DNA from 4 places in the Pantoea sp. X-Soil-TKNS-1207 genome. Region 2 is predicted to be linked to each of the others. Evidence: predicted binding sites of a transcription regulator. Region 2 holds the regulator's gene; each other region holds the start of a gene.

Region 1 (3,550 bases), 530 kb from region 2:
ACTTAGAACGACGTAGTGACACCGGCATAATAAGCACGGCCCGGCTCGTTATAAGTTGATGCGCCATCGTTCTCGCGATAGATGCGTTTATCCAGCAGGTTGCTGATGCCGACGTTGAAGCGCAGGTTTTTGTTCAGCGCATAATTCACGCCCGCGCCGACAATCGAATACGCAGCCACCTCGGTATCCGACATCGTCCCCACTTCCTTACGAATCTCCGCCGTGGTGCGCGGTTTCTGGCGGCCATACATGGTCCAGCTCAGGGTAGTGGAGAGTTTGTCGGTGATCTGCCAGTCCAGCCAGCTATTCACCGTGTATTTCGGGATCAGCGACAGCGGATTGCCGCTCTCTTTATACTTCGAGGTGAACATATAGGTGGCATTGGTACGCCAGTTCAGCGTATCGGCGATCAGCGGCACCGTCAGGTTCGCTTCCAGCCCCTGAGTCAGCGCTTTGCCGCCATTCTCCCAGCGATACACGTCGTAGGTCGACGAGTAATATCCGTTAACGTCAACGGTGCTGAGCGCATCGGTGCCCGCCACAATCTTGTTCTGATAATCGTTGCGGAAGTAAGTGAGACCCGCCGCATAGCCGTCATGCGTCCACTGCAAACCCACTTCCTTGTTGACGCTGATTTCCGGCTTCAGATTGCCGTTACCCAGCAGATAACAGCCGCTGCTGCTGCCAGGCGCACAGCCATTGCCGCTGCTGGCGAGCAGATAGCCTTCGCTCGATTGATACAGATTAGGCGCTTTGAACACGCGCGCGATACCCGCTTTCAGCGTTACGTCATCACCCAGCGCCTGCTGCACGTTAAGGCTCGGACTCCAGTTGCTGCCGAAACGATCGCTATAGTCGAAACGCACACCGGGGATCAGCGTCGTGCCGTCGAAGGCATCAATGGTGTCTTCCAGATAAATTGCACTCAGCTCCTGGGTGTTCTTCCCGCTGCGTTGTGAAGGATCGCCCGATACGCCATCGATGCTGGCGCCGCTGGCATCGGTGTCCTGCATCGAGGCCGGGTCGTTCAGTTCTTCACGATTCCACTCTGCGCCAAGCGTTAAGGTGTTATCCACCAGCAGGGTAAACGGGATGGTGAGTTCGTTGCTGACGCGCCAGGCGTAATAACGGCTGGTAGTGTAGGTATCATCATCGATCATCCCTTCCACTTTGCCGGTTGAACCTTCCGCCAGACGGGTATTATTGGTCTTCTCGTAATTCAGGCTGAGTTTTGACTGGCCCCAATCCCAGATGCCGTTATGGGTAATATTCCACGTCTGACGATACATACGGTTGGTTTCATCGCCATATAATCCCGGCACCAGCGAACTGATATTGCTGTTGCTGTATTGGGTATCACCGGCGTAAATATTCCCCTGGCGGCTATAGCCATAACTGAAATCCAGATACTGCTGGGGATTAATTTTCCACTCCATCATGGCATTAATATCGCGGTTGCGAACGCCTTCACGCCCGGCGGCATAAGATCCATTTTCATCGGTATTGATGGAATAAGCATCGGCATCGGTTTTATTGATATTGCCGTACAGCCGCATAGTTAACACATCATCGATCAACGGCCCGCTCAGACTGAAGTTCATGCGTTTGGTCGCGCCTTCCTGCTTATCTTCCGGCTGGTTGGTATAGAAAGTCAGCGAACCGTGCCAGTCGTTGGTCGGGCGTTTGGTCACAATGTTAACCACGCCGCCCATGGCACCAGAACCGTAGTGGGCCGCGGCCGGGCCGCGCAGCACGTCGATGTGATCGACCATCTCCGGCGGCACCCAGTTGGTATCGCCGCGCGTATCACGTTCGCCGGTACGGCTATAGCGCACGGCGTCACGCGAGGTCACGGGATTTCCATCAATCAGAATTAAGGTATTCTCCGGCCCCATGCCGCGAATATCGATCTGGCGGTTATTACCACGGCTACCGGTCGCGCTGTTGCCGGTTAAATTCACTCCCGGCATTTTACGGATAATGTCAGAAAGATCGTTAACCGGTGGATCCTTTTCAATATCTTCTTTGGTGATTAAAGATGCCCCCGGCTGCTGTTTAAGCATCTCTTCCGCTTTCGCGTTTACCACCATCTCCTCTTCATTGGTGGCCTTTTTTTTATTTCCCTCCGGTATCGCGTGGTTATTTTCTCCATCCTGAAGACTCACCACATTATTATCGGCCAATGCAGCGCCGCTCATCACTAAACCAATAACAACCGCCAGGGTAGTTTTCCTGCTACAGACAAATTGAGACATATGATTACACCAGTTTATTATTATCCACACCCAGAAACATGAGTGTTAATAATTATCATAATGATTCTCATTTGTATTAATTTGGAATTAATTTGTAGCAGCTGAACGTAATTGGTTACATCTGGTGTGAAAAATCAGACGGAAAGCAGGGGAGAGTGAAGATTATGGAGGAATTGTGAGGGGAGAGGGGACCTGAGTTAACGGAAGCTTGCGCTTCCGTATGTCAATTCAGACGATTATTTACGTCCCAGCAGGAAACCGATCACCACGCCTACGCTGGCTGCCAGCGCCAGGCCGGTCACCGGATTGTCGCGCACGCTTTTCACGAGGCAATCTGCGGCATCCTGGGCGGCATAGCTGGCTTTCGCTGGATACCGACGCGCCGCGCCCTTCAACTGATGACGACGTGAGCCAGTCACTTCACCCACTTTCTCTTCTACTGCGCCCGCTGCTTCATCGAGTTTTGCTTCCGCTTTTGCAGTCATAATGACTCCCTGATGGTTGTTAATGTCCATTTCAGCGTAGTCAGTGATGGCGCAGCCAGCAACCGTAATACCGGATGGGATGTAACAGGGGTTTGCAGGATGGCGGAATCCTGTCCAGGCTTGGTACTGGCAATGCTGGCAGTAAACCGTTGGAGGAAGCATGAAACGCGACATTTTAAATGAAGACGATTACGACGAAGTTTGCCGCGTCATCGGAGATGCGGTGATTGTGCTGGCGGAGTGCGGTCACGAGACCAAAAGGGAAGAGATCGCCAGCCTGCTGAAACGTACCCGTCAGCATCGCGCTCATGATGAACGCGATGAGCAGCGTATGCTGGAACACGCGATACGACTGGTGAAACCGTAAAAACAGACCGGGCGTCGCCGCGCTCGCCCGGCAGATATTTACTGGAGCAATACGCCCTGAATCAGGCTGGCTTTCACCACCGTGACATCGTTAATTCCCAGCGCACGCATATAGCCTTCCACCAGCAATAAATTGCTGACGTCAGTGGCGCGGTAGTCCCCTTGCAGTTCGCTGTCGCCTTTCCATACCTGCTGTTTTGATGCCTGCTCCAGCGCCGCCAGATCATACTGGCTACCTTGCATTTTCAGCTGATTCTTAAGCGAAAAACCGTGCACGCCACCGATGCCAATCACCCGGCGCGTGGCGAGATCCTGTTTAATCTGCGGCGGCACATCGTTATGGGCGTAAAATTCCACAAAACGCAGCACCGAAGGGCGCCACGAACCAATCGGATTCGGCGAGGCTCCGGCCTCAGGCTGCTGATTTTTCAGCACCTCAAGGAT
Region 2 (3,550 bases):
TGCGATGTCGATACGCTGAGCAAAGATCCGGCAGATGGCCGTAAAGTGAAGGGCGTGATCCACTGGGTTTCTGCCATTCATGCGCTGCCGGCGGAATTCCGTCTGTACGATCGCCTGTTCAGCGTGGCGAATCCGGGTGCGGCTGAGGATTTCCTCACCACCATCAACCCGAATTCACTGGAAATCAAACAGGGCTTTGTCGAGCCGGGACTGCGCGATGCAGAAACGCAGGCGCCGTATCAGTTTGAGCGTGAAGGGTATTTTTGTGCAGACAGCGTGTACTCGCAGCCGTCTAAGCTGGTGTTTAACCGCACCGTAGGCTTGCGCGATACCTGGGCGAAAATCGGCGATTAATTCTTTTTGTCGTTTTCACCATATCATCATGTAAGGGCGAGCAATCGCCCTTTTTTATTGGCGATAAATCACGGCTGGCAACCATTTATGCTACGGCATAAAAAATGTGTTTGTTACCGGTATTTGCGACAAATCTGACTTTAGTAAAATTAATCCATTTACGAGTGTTAAAAACTGTATTTCAGGTAGGCTATGCGCTCTCCAGCGTTGCTCCGCGGGTTATCTAAGGAAAAAAAATGACAAGTCTCGCTCAGGAAGCCAAACACAGCGTCGTGGTTTTACATCAGCTTATCGAACGTATTTTTAATCAGTCGGATAGCACTGACGACAGCATTGAATTGTTTCTCTCGCACTTTCACCCCGACTTCAAAATGGTGACGCCGCAGGGGAAACAATTCGATTTGAACTCAATGGAGGTGCTGTTCCGCCAGTTGCGCGGCCAGCGTGAAGGGATGCGCATCGCCACCAGTGAACACACCATCATTTCGCAGCAGAGCGAGGAGGTCACCATTCAGTATCGCGAGTTGCAGATGATGAATGGTAACAACCAGAGCCGCATTTCGCTGGCGGTGCTGGATTGCAGTACCTTGATTCCTCGCTGGCGATATTTGCAGGAAACGCTGGTGCAGTGATATCCAGAAACAAAAAAACCGGTGCCAGGCACCGGTTTTTTTATACTGCATAGCACACTTCGTTACTTATCGTGGAGCGTCTCGTCTTCGCGGCAGTCTCCCAGCGCACAGTGGCCGTACAGGTACAGGCTGTGGTTGGTGAGTTTGATACCGTGACGGGTTGCAATTTCACGCTGACGGGTTTCAATCGATTCATCGCTGAACTCGATCACTTTGCCACAGTCCAGGCAGATCAGGTGGTCATGATGATGCTGCTGCGTCAGTTCAAAGACGGATTTACCGCCTTCGAAGTTATGACGGGTAACGATGCCCGCGTCATCGAACTGGTTAAGAACGCGATATACCGTTGCCAGACCAATCTCTTCGCCCATATCAATCAGGCGTTTGTACAAATCTTCCGCACTGACGTGATGGCACTCGGGTTCCTGAAGCACTTCCAGAATTTTAAGTCTGGGCAGCGTGACTTTCAGGCCAGCCTTCTTCAATGCGGAGTTGTTGTCAGTCATGCGGATATTGTCCTGTTACTTTGCTAGTCACTTGCGGCGCAGGGCCTTGAATGTCGATCACGCGCATTCTCATTTGCGTCTCATTATAGAACTCAAGCAGTGAAATGAAAACCAAGGTAACGTCCTGAAATCACCAGTGGCTGTAAGGATAAGTGTCACTAACGCCGGCGGGGATCGTGCAGGTCTTTGTTTCCATTTCACTCAGCCTCATTCTGATGCCAGAGGAATAAGCGGATGACCGTTACGGGTATTCTACAGATTTGCGGGAAAAAGTTAAAAAACAGTAGCTATTATTTTTATAGGAAATTCCTTTAACTCAATGTGAGCCAGCGCCCACATTGAGGAGGGCAGGGGATCAGGCTTCGATGATCGCCTGTAATTGCAGCTCATCAAAAATCTGTTTCACCCATTTTTCAACACGTTCGTTGGTCAGTTCCGGCTGACGATCTTCGTCAATAGCCAGTCCCAGGAAGTGTTTGTCATCGGCCAGACCTTTAGAGGCTTCAAAATGGTAGCCTTCCGTTGGCCAGTGGCCAACAATCACCGCACCATTCGGCTCGATGATGTCACGGATGGTGCCCATCGCATCACAGAAGTATTCCGCGTAGTCTTCCTGGTCGCCACAGCCAAACAATGCCACCAGTTTGCCGTTGAAGTCGATCTCTTCCAGCGTCGGGAAGAAATCATCCCAGTCACACTGCGCTTCGCCGTAGTACCAGGTCGGGATGCCCAGCAGCAGGATATCGAATGCTTCGAGATCTTCTTTGGTGCTCTTGGCAATGTCATGCACTTCAGCAACGTCTTTACCCAGTTGTTTCTGGATCATTTTTGCAATGTTTTCAGTGTTGCCGGTATCGCTGCCGAAGAAAATGCCTACGATTGCCATGGGTCAAGTAACCTCTTAAATCCTGATTGTGAAAGTAAGTCAGTAGAATGCACAGTTAAGCGAATGATAGCAGACCGGGCAAAGTGGCGGAACTTGTAAAGCGGTCACTTTTGTTCGTGCGTGCGGTCTGCGTGCGTTACGACAGTTTGAGCTGCGCCAGCAGCATTTGTTCAATCAATTCGCTGCGACTGATGTTTTGTTGCTCAGCCAGGGTGTTGAGGGCATCAACCGCCTCGCCGGACATTTTCAGCTCGACACGACGCAACCCACGCACCTTGTCGCGTTTCAGCTGGTTGCGTTTGTTAATCCGCAACTGTTCGTCACGCGTCAGCGGACTGGTTTTGGGGCGACCCGGACGCCGCTCATCAGCGAAGAGATCGAGCGTGGTACGGTCAGTCTGTTCTTTTGCCATGGTTTGTAAAACTGAGTGGGCGCGAACGGCGGAAAGGCGCTGCGCGATTTATACATTATCGGCCCGACCACGGTGAAAAAATCATCCGCGGCAAATTTTTAGCGCGACATCATACTCCAGCGCCATCCACGACGCCAACCCTAAACGGTTTGCGGCAAGCTTTTGCTTTTACAGTACAAAAAAGCGCCGGACTGCGCGCAAAACCGCCTCAGGTTTCTCCGCATGAACCCAGTGGCCTGCGCCGCTGATCACATGCGCATGCGCCTGCGGGAACTGACGCAGCAGGGCATCGCGGTGCTGATTATCCAGATAGGGCGAGTCACCGCCGCGAATAAACAGCGCCGGGTGCGGCCATGCCGGTACGTCTTCCCAACCGGAAATGGTGCTGTAGTTGTCCCACAACACCGGCACGTTAAAACGCCACTCGCCTTCATGGAACGATTTGAGGATGAACTGAATCACCCCTTCTTCCTTCAGCAGCGTACGCATCACCTCAGCGGCTTCGCTGCGGCGCGTCACCCCGGCGGCGCTCACCGCGCGGATGGCCGCGAAAATCTCGTCATGGCGGCGCGTCTGATAATCCACCGGCGCGATATCAATCATCACCAGTTTTTCAATGCGCTCCGGGGCGATAGCGCTTAACGCCATGGCAATTTTTCCCCCCATGGAGTGACCGATGACGCTCGCGCGCGCAATGTCGTGCGCATCCAGGGTGGCGACGATATCCTGCGCCATCACCTGATAGTTCATGACGTCACTG
Region 3 (3,550 bases), 380 kb from region 2:
GATGCAGCAACGTGCGTCCGGGCACGCTAAAGCTGACGTTTTCGAGCGTAAAGGTGGTCTCTTCGTGGTGCGGATGCTGCATGGTAATCCCTGGAGTTACGGGCGCAGATCGCGCCCTTTTCTATCAGAAACGGAAGGTCGCCGTAGCAACCACCTGGCGGCCTGCGCCCCAGAAACAACCGTATGTCTGGAAGCAGCTTGCGACATATTCACGGTCGAGCAGGTTATTAACGTTTAAGGCAACACTTGAACCGTAAAGCCCAATGCGGCCCAAATCATATTTCACCATCGCATCCATGACGGTGGCGCTGCCGACTTTAAAGGTATTTGCCGGGTCGCCATAACTTGAACCAATGAAGCGACCACCAGCGCCAACGCTCAGTCCACTCAGCGCCCCTTCGTGGAAGGTATAATCGCTCCACAGTGATGCCATCTGTTTTGGCACCTGCACGGGAGTATTCCCTTTCAGGGTGGTGTCTTTGGTGTATTCCGCATCGGTATAGGTGTAAGAGGCGGTCATGTTAACGTTAGAACTGACAGCGGCTTTTGCTTCCAGCTCCGCGCCTCGTGCGCGAATTTCGCCAGCCGGAACCTGCTGTAAACCATTATTAGGATCTGCAGTCAGGTTATTGGTTTTCGTCAGATTATAGAGTGCGGCAGTCAATACAATCGGACGATCTTTTGGCACGTATTTCACGCCCACTTCGTATTGTTCGCCTTTGGAAGGCGCGAAGCTCTGGCGTGGAGTGCTAAACAGATCGAAGTCATTCGGCTCAAAGGACTGGCTATAGCTGAAGTATGGCGTGATGCCATTATCAAACAGGTAGTTAATACCGCCACGCCAGGTAAACTGACTGTCGTTGCGAGAGACACTACCGTTGTCGCTACGCACAACGCTGTTTTGCTCCAGCCAGTCATAACGACCACCCAGGGTCAGGAGCCACTTATTCCATTCCGCCTGATCCTGCACGTAAAGACCCGTCTGCTTCATTTCGTTGAGCTGATAAGGTGCGGCAGATCCGAAATCGAAATCGTCATGCTGGGGATTATAAAGATCCATTGGCGTGGCAGATCCGAAAGTTGCGCTGATATCATTACGCATACGCTGGAAATCTACCCCGGTCAGCAACACATGCTGTACATCGCCAGTGCCAAACTTGCTCTCCAGCTGCGTGTCCACAGCGAAGTTCTGCAAACGTTCATGATCAACCACGGTATTACGAACTAAGGTATGGTCAAGTTCGGCAACCGGTACCGTTGGGCAACTCGACGCAGTACAAATGCCCTGGCCGTAAACACTGTTCTGCGCGGTTTTCATTTCGGTGAAACGCAGGTTCTGCCTGACCGTGAAAGTATCATCAAAACTATGCTCAAAGGCGTAGCCAACCATTCGCTCAGAGCGGGAATAGGTATTGTTAGAGGCGCCTTCATTGAAATTCGTTGGCAGACGGCTGCCATCAGGCAGAGGTTTTACCGTGCCTTCTACCGGCAACCAGCCGTAGTAACCGGTTTCCGGTTCATTTTGCAGATATGAAAGAAAGGTGAAGCTGGTACGATCATTTGGACGCCAGGTAAAAGACGGCGCAATGGCATAGCGTTTTTGCTTCGCATTCACCTGCTGGTCGTTATTAGAACGCGCCATACCTGTCAAACGGTAAGAAAACTCGCCGTTATCATCCAGCGCATCGCTGAAGTCGAAGCCGGTTTGCATCAAATTGTCCGTACCCATTTTGAACTGCACTTCGCGAAGCGGTTCAGTGGTTGGACGCTTACTGACCATGGTGATAATGCCACCGGGATTACTCTTGCCGTACAGGACAGACGTTGGGCCACGCAGGACTTCTATACGCTCAAGCATATAGGGATCGATGACCGCATCGTTATAGAAGTTGCCCTGCATCTTCAGGCCATCTAAATAGTTATTTTGGTTCTGCCCGCTGGATGAGAAACCGCGAATGATCACTTGATCGTAAGTGTTAGATGAACCACGCGTGCCACTCATTACGCCCGGAGTGTAAGCCAGCGCCTCTTTAACTGAGTTGGGTTGGCGAGTGTCTAATTCCTGCCGTGTAATCACAGAAACCGACTGCGGGTTTTTCTCAATTGGCGTATCGGTTTTCGTGCCGGTCGCACTGCGTTTCGCGGCGATAGTCGGTGCCGGTCCCCAGGCGCTTTCCTGAGTGACGGCATTGCCGCCATCAGCGCTAACCACCACGGTATCTTCTGCCAGCGCATGGGCGCTAAGGGTGCCCAGGGTTAAGGAAATTAATAAAGCGAGCGGGCGTTTGGTAGGGACGCCACGCAGGTAACAAGGAAAGGTAGTACGCGCATTCATTTGAGGATCTCTCGAAAAGTTATCGGTGCAGGCGAATGTAAACGAGAATGATTATTATGAAGGTTGGATTTTAGGCGAAACGCTGCAAGATCCGCAAGATGTAATGCCTGATGGCGGTGCGTTTGGCGCAAGTTCGCTCATTTTGTTTCAGGAAAAACAGACATAAAAAAAGGGTGCCGGAGCACCCTTTTTTAAGATTCAGCCACTTAGTTGTTGCCGAACATCTCTTTGATCCAGCCAGCGACACCGTTGCTGTCTTTCTGCTCTTGTTGCTGCTGCTGTTGCAACTGTTGCTGCTGCTGGACCTGCTGTTGTTGCTGCTGGCACAGCGAGTTCGGATCGAGCGTCCACACCGGCAGCGAGCGCCAGGTGCTGCTGCCGCTGCCGCAGACAAAGTTCCCGGCGGAATCGACGTTCATCTGGGTGATATCTTCCGGCGGCGTCAGCACCAGCGGCATCGGCGCCTGGTTATCCAGATAGCGGCGATAGAGCTGCATCGCACCGCTGGCACCGTACAGTTTGGTGGTCTGGTTGTTGTCGCGGCCAACCCAGGTGATCGCCACTTCTTTGCCATCAACACCGGCAAACCAGCTGTCGATCAGGTCGTTGGTGGTACCGGTTTTGCCTGCCAGGTGCGCATTCGGGAAACGCGCGCCCAGCGCCCGTGCCGTACCGTGATCCGCCACCTGCTGCATGGTATACAGCGTCAGATACGCCGCCTGCGCCGGTTCCACACGCTGGGCCTGCGGATAGCTCTGGTACATTACCGTGCCATCTTCCGCAATCACCGAACGCACCGCCGACAGCTCAGCACGGTTGCCGCCACTGGCGATGGACTGGAACGCCTGCGCCACTTCAATCGGCGTCAGGTTAAGCGCCCCGAGCAGCATCGCCGGTACCGGATGCAGCTGATCTTTCGGCACCCCGAGTTTGCTCCAGGTATCCACCACCGAATCCAGCCCCATCGTCATACCGAGGTTAACCGTCGGCACGTTCATGGAGTTGGTCAGCGCATCCACCAGCATCACTTTGCCGCTGAAGCGACGATCGTCATTGAGCGGCTTCCAGATGGTGCCGTTCGGCTGTTTCAGCGCGATAGGTTCATCGGCGATCCAGCTGTTGAGACGATAAGAATTCGGCTGGCTCAGCGCGGTCAGATAGGTTGCCGGTTTTGCCAGCGAGCCGATGGAACGACGCGCCTGCAACGCACGGTTG
Region 4 (3,550 bases), on a different replicon from region 2:
AAATCCATTGCTCATCCAGTAGTTTTCCTATCGTCAGATGCGAAGCAGACTGACTCTCTGCCTGCGGATTTGCGCATTATACTGGCATCTGTCGTGTTAAGTTGCATAAGGAAACAGGATTATGGCAGTAGAAAAAGTGGCAGTCGTTGTCGCCGGTGGCAGCGGTATGGGTGCAGCGGCAGCGGAAAAGCTGGCTGCCGACGGTTTCAGGGTGGCGATCCTCTCCTCATCGGGCAAAGGTGAAGCCCTGGCCGAACGCCTGGGTGGATTGGGGGTGACCGGCTCGAATCAGTCGGTGGCCGATCTGCAAACCCTGGTGGATCGCACTCTGGCGCGCTGGGGACGTATTGACGTGCTGGTAAACAGTGCGGGCCACGGTCCGCGGGCGCAGATTCTGCAACTGAGCGATGACGACTGGCAGCGTGGCATGGAAACCTATTTACTGAACGTGATCCGCGCCGCCCGCCTGGTGACGCCGATTATGCAGCAGCAAGGGGGTGGCAGCATTATCAACATCTCCTCCGCCTGGACCTTTGAACCCACCGATATGTTCCCGACGTCGGCGGTGTTCCGTGCAGGTCTGGCCTCTTTCTGCAAAATTTTCGCCGATACCTACGCCGCCGATAACATCCGCATCAATAACGTGCTGCCGGGCTGGATCGATAGCCTGCCGGGCACTGACGAGCGCCGCGCCAGCGTGCCGCTCAAACGCTACGGCACAGCAGCAGAAGTGGCAGCGACCATCGCTTTTCTCGCCTCGCCGGGTGCCGCCTATATCACCGCACAGAATATTCGCGTTGATGGCGGCGTAACGCATAGCGTGTGATTCAGTGCATTTGCCGCCGCCGCGCCAGCTGTTCCGCCTGGCGAAGCGGATAGCAACGAAACCAGCGAACGCCCCAGCGCCAGCGGGCACTGATGGTTCCCAGGCTGGCGATTTCAGCCTGAAATTCGTAAAAACCGCTGCGGCGTATCGCCCAGCAGACGGCGAAACATTGAGATAAAAGCGCTGGGGCTTTGATAGCCGAGCTGGCTGGCAATGCGCAGCACCGGCTGACCCTGCGCCAGCTGCACCAGCGCTTCCGATAACCGCAGCTGCTGCCGCCACTGGGTAAAGGTGATACCGGTTTGATCGCGGAACAGCCGTGCCAGGGTGCGGGAACTGGCCCCGACGCGGCTGCCCCACTCCTCCAGCGTGTCGCTGCTGGCCGGACTTTTCAGCAGTTGCTGACAGATGTTCATCAGACGGCGATCGCCCGGCAGCGGCAATACGCATACCGTCCCATCGGGGGCGCGGCGAATTTCATCCAGCAGCAGCGGCGTGACCAGCGCAACACGCGCCGTATCCACCGGTTGCTGTTGCTCAATCTCCACCAGCGTCTGCATCAATGCCTGCAATAACGGCGAGATCATCATGGCATGTGCGTCCGGCCAGAAGGCGCGCGCCAGCACCGGCTCCAGATATAAGCTCTGGCTGCGGATATCGCTCAGCGCGGTTAATGCGTGTGGTAAAGTGCCCGGCAACCACAGCGCCCTGCCCGGCGTCAGCGTCCAGGAGGCGCTGGATGTCTGCACCCGCATCACGCCTTGCAGGCACAACACCAGCTGCGCCACTTCATGCGCGTGCCAGCGCTCCTCGCGCCCGGCGGGATAATGCATTTCCCGCGTAGCCAGCAACGGTAACGTCGGGGTGGCATCTGTTAAAGGTGGTTTATTCAATACCATCTCTTCCGATCCTGTCAGATTGCCGATTGCTGTCCGCTTAGCGTCATTCAGTTTCCCCATCACGCAAAACGGCCAGCGAGGCGCTATGAAATAAAATAGTAATGATTATCATTTGTATCACTATTTGATGGTATTGGACTACATCGGGGAAATAAATGTTTTGTCATCGCACTTTCCGGCGCAAACCCTTAAGCGCAATGCTGCTGATCCTGCTCAGCAGCGCGTCAGGCTGGGCCGCCGATAATAATACGCACAACAGCACGCTGACGGTCACCGCCAATAACGTCGATAGTGATGACGGGGATGCTGACAGCTGGAACCAGGTGGCGAAAAAAGCTGATTCTGCCACCAAAAGCAGCCGTCCGCTGATCGAAACGCCACAAAGCATCGCGGTGATCACCCAGGCACAAATGGCGTCTCAGGCAGCACTGAATGTCAGCCAGGCGTTGCGCTACAACAGCGGTGTGGCGGCAGAAGGCGGCGGCGTGGATTACCGTTTTGACGATATCTATATTCGCGGTTTTGCTGCCGATGAATTCCTCGATGGCCTGCGCCTGCCGACCGTGACCTACTGGTCGCGTCCGAATTTCGATACTTTCCTGCTCGATCGTCTGGAAGTGGTTAAAGGCCCGGACTCGGTGGTGTTCGGTCAGGCCAGCCCTGGCGGCGTGGTTAACCTGGTAAGCAAACGTCCGACTGCCGAACCGATCCATCAGATTTTTGTCAGCACCGGCAATCATAATCTGTTTGAAGCCGGGCTGGATCTCTCTGGCGCACTGGATAACGACGAGCATTGGCTGGGCCGCATTACCGGCACCTGGTCACGCAGCGATACGCAGGTCGATTACACCAAATACAAACATTACGACATCGCCCCTGCCCTGACCTGGCAACCTGACGACAATACGCGTCTGACGCTGCTCGGCCAGTTCCGCAAAGATCCCTATGCCGGTTTCTACAACCAGATACCGCTGGAAGGCAGCCTGATCCCGCTGAAGCAGGGCAATTTCCGCGATAGTTTCTACGGCGGTCAGCCCGGCTTTGATTACTATCGCCGCGATCAGGCCAGCATCGGCTATGACTTTATGCATAAGTTCGATGAGGTGTGGAGCGTGCACCAGAATCTGCGCTACCTGCACACCAGCAGCGATTATCAGATGGTTTATCCCACAGGCACCCTTAACGACGGCTCCGCAACCATCAGTCGCGACAGTATGCGCGTTATCGAATCGTTCAAAGCCTTCGATGTTGATACCAACCTGCAAGGCAATCTGGATACCGGCCCGGTAAACCATGCGCTGACGGTCGGGGTGGATTTTGTCCATGACGATCTGCGGCAGAACAGCGGCTACGGCACGGCGTCCGATATCAGCTATCTCAACCCGGATTACAGTACGCCCGTTGAATCGCCGTCGATTGATTATCACAGTCGTTCGTTCATGACCCAGCTCGGTGTCTATTTGCAGGACAGCATGAAGTGGAACAACTGGATCCTGAATCTCGGCGGTCGTTATGACAACGCGCAAACCCGCGCCCAGAACTGGGTCAGCGATACCCGTACTGAACTGAACGACTACGCCACCACCGGGCGTGCCGGACTGATGTACCATTTTGATAACGGCATCGCGCCTTACATCAGCTACGGCACCTCGTTCCAGCCGCAATCGGGCACCTCGTACGGCGGCAACCCGTTCACGCCGACCAAAGGCAAACAGAAAGAAGTGGGCATCAAGTATCAGCCGAATGGCTTTAACGCCTTGTTCAGCGCGGCCCTGTACGATCTGCGTCAGACAAATGTTCTGACCGCCGATCCTGACCACGCCAA

Evidence for each region. The regulator Fur, encoded in region 2, represses iron uptake genes when iron is present. The targets are predictions, from matches to a motif close to ATAATAATGAGAACNACTATCAA.
Region 1: the regulator Fur is predicted to act here: its motif matches at 2,304-2,326, upstream of AC6I8V_RS08345 (TonB-dependent siderophore receptor).
Region 3: the regulator Fur is predicted to act here: its motif matches at 2,371-2,393, upstream of fhuA (ferrichrome porin FhuA).
Region 4: the regulator Fur is predicted to act here: its motif matches at 1,821-1,843, upstream of AC6I8V_RS23430 (TonB-dependent siderophore receptor).

What each region holds. Positions count from the first base shown of each region.
Region 1 is NZ_AP035958.1:1,776,536-1,780,085, forward strand. It holds gene AC6I8V_RS08345 (TonB-dependent siderophore receptor) at 3-2,255, opposite strand; gene AC6I8V_RS08350 (CsbD family protein) at 2,492-2,740, opposite strand; gene AC6I8V_RS08355 (DUF2767 family protein) at 2,901-3,107, shown strand; gene AC6I8V_RS08360 (Ppx/GppA phosphatase family protein) at 3,146-3,550, opposite strand, start outside.
Region 2 is NZ_AP035958.1:1,243,897-1,247,446, forward strand. It holds gene glnS (glutamine--tRNA ligase) at 1-354, shown strand, start outside; gene AC6I8V_RS05705 (hypothetical protein) at 591-986, shown strand; gene fur (ferric iron uptake transcriptional regulator) at 1,049-1,492, opposite strand; gene fldA (flavodoxin FldA) at 1,848-2,378, opposite strand; gene ybfE (LexA regulated protein) at 2,515-2,790, opposite strand; gene ybfF (esterase) at 2,959-3,550, opposite strand, start outside.
Region 3 is NZ_AP035958.1:863,368-866,917, reverse strand. It holds gene fhuC (Fe3+-hydroxamate ABC transporter ATP-binding protein FhuC) at 1-82, opposite strand, end outside; gene fhuA (ferrichrome porin FhuA) at 125-2,335, opposite strand; gene mrcB (bifunctional glycosyl transferase/transpeptidase) at 2,542-3,550, opposite strand, start outside.
Region 4 is NZ_AP035959.1:708,092-711,641, forward strand. It holds gene AC6I8V_RS23415 (LysR substrate-binding domain-containing protein) at 1-15, opposite strand, end outside; gene AC6I8V_RS23420 (SDR family oxidoreductase) at 122-826, shown strand; gene AC6I8V_RS23425 (AraC family transcriptional regulator) at 940-1,725, opposite strand; gene AC6I8V_RS23430 (TonB-dependent siderophore receptor) at 1,881-3,550, shown strand, end outside.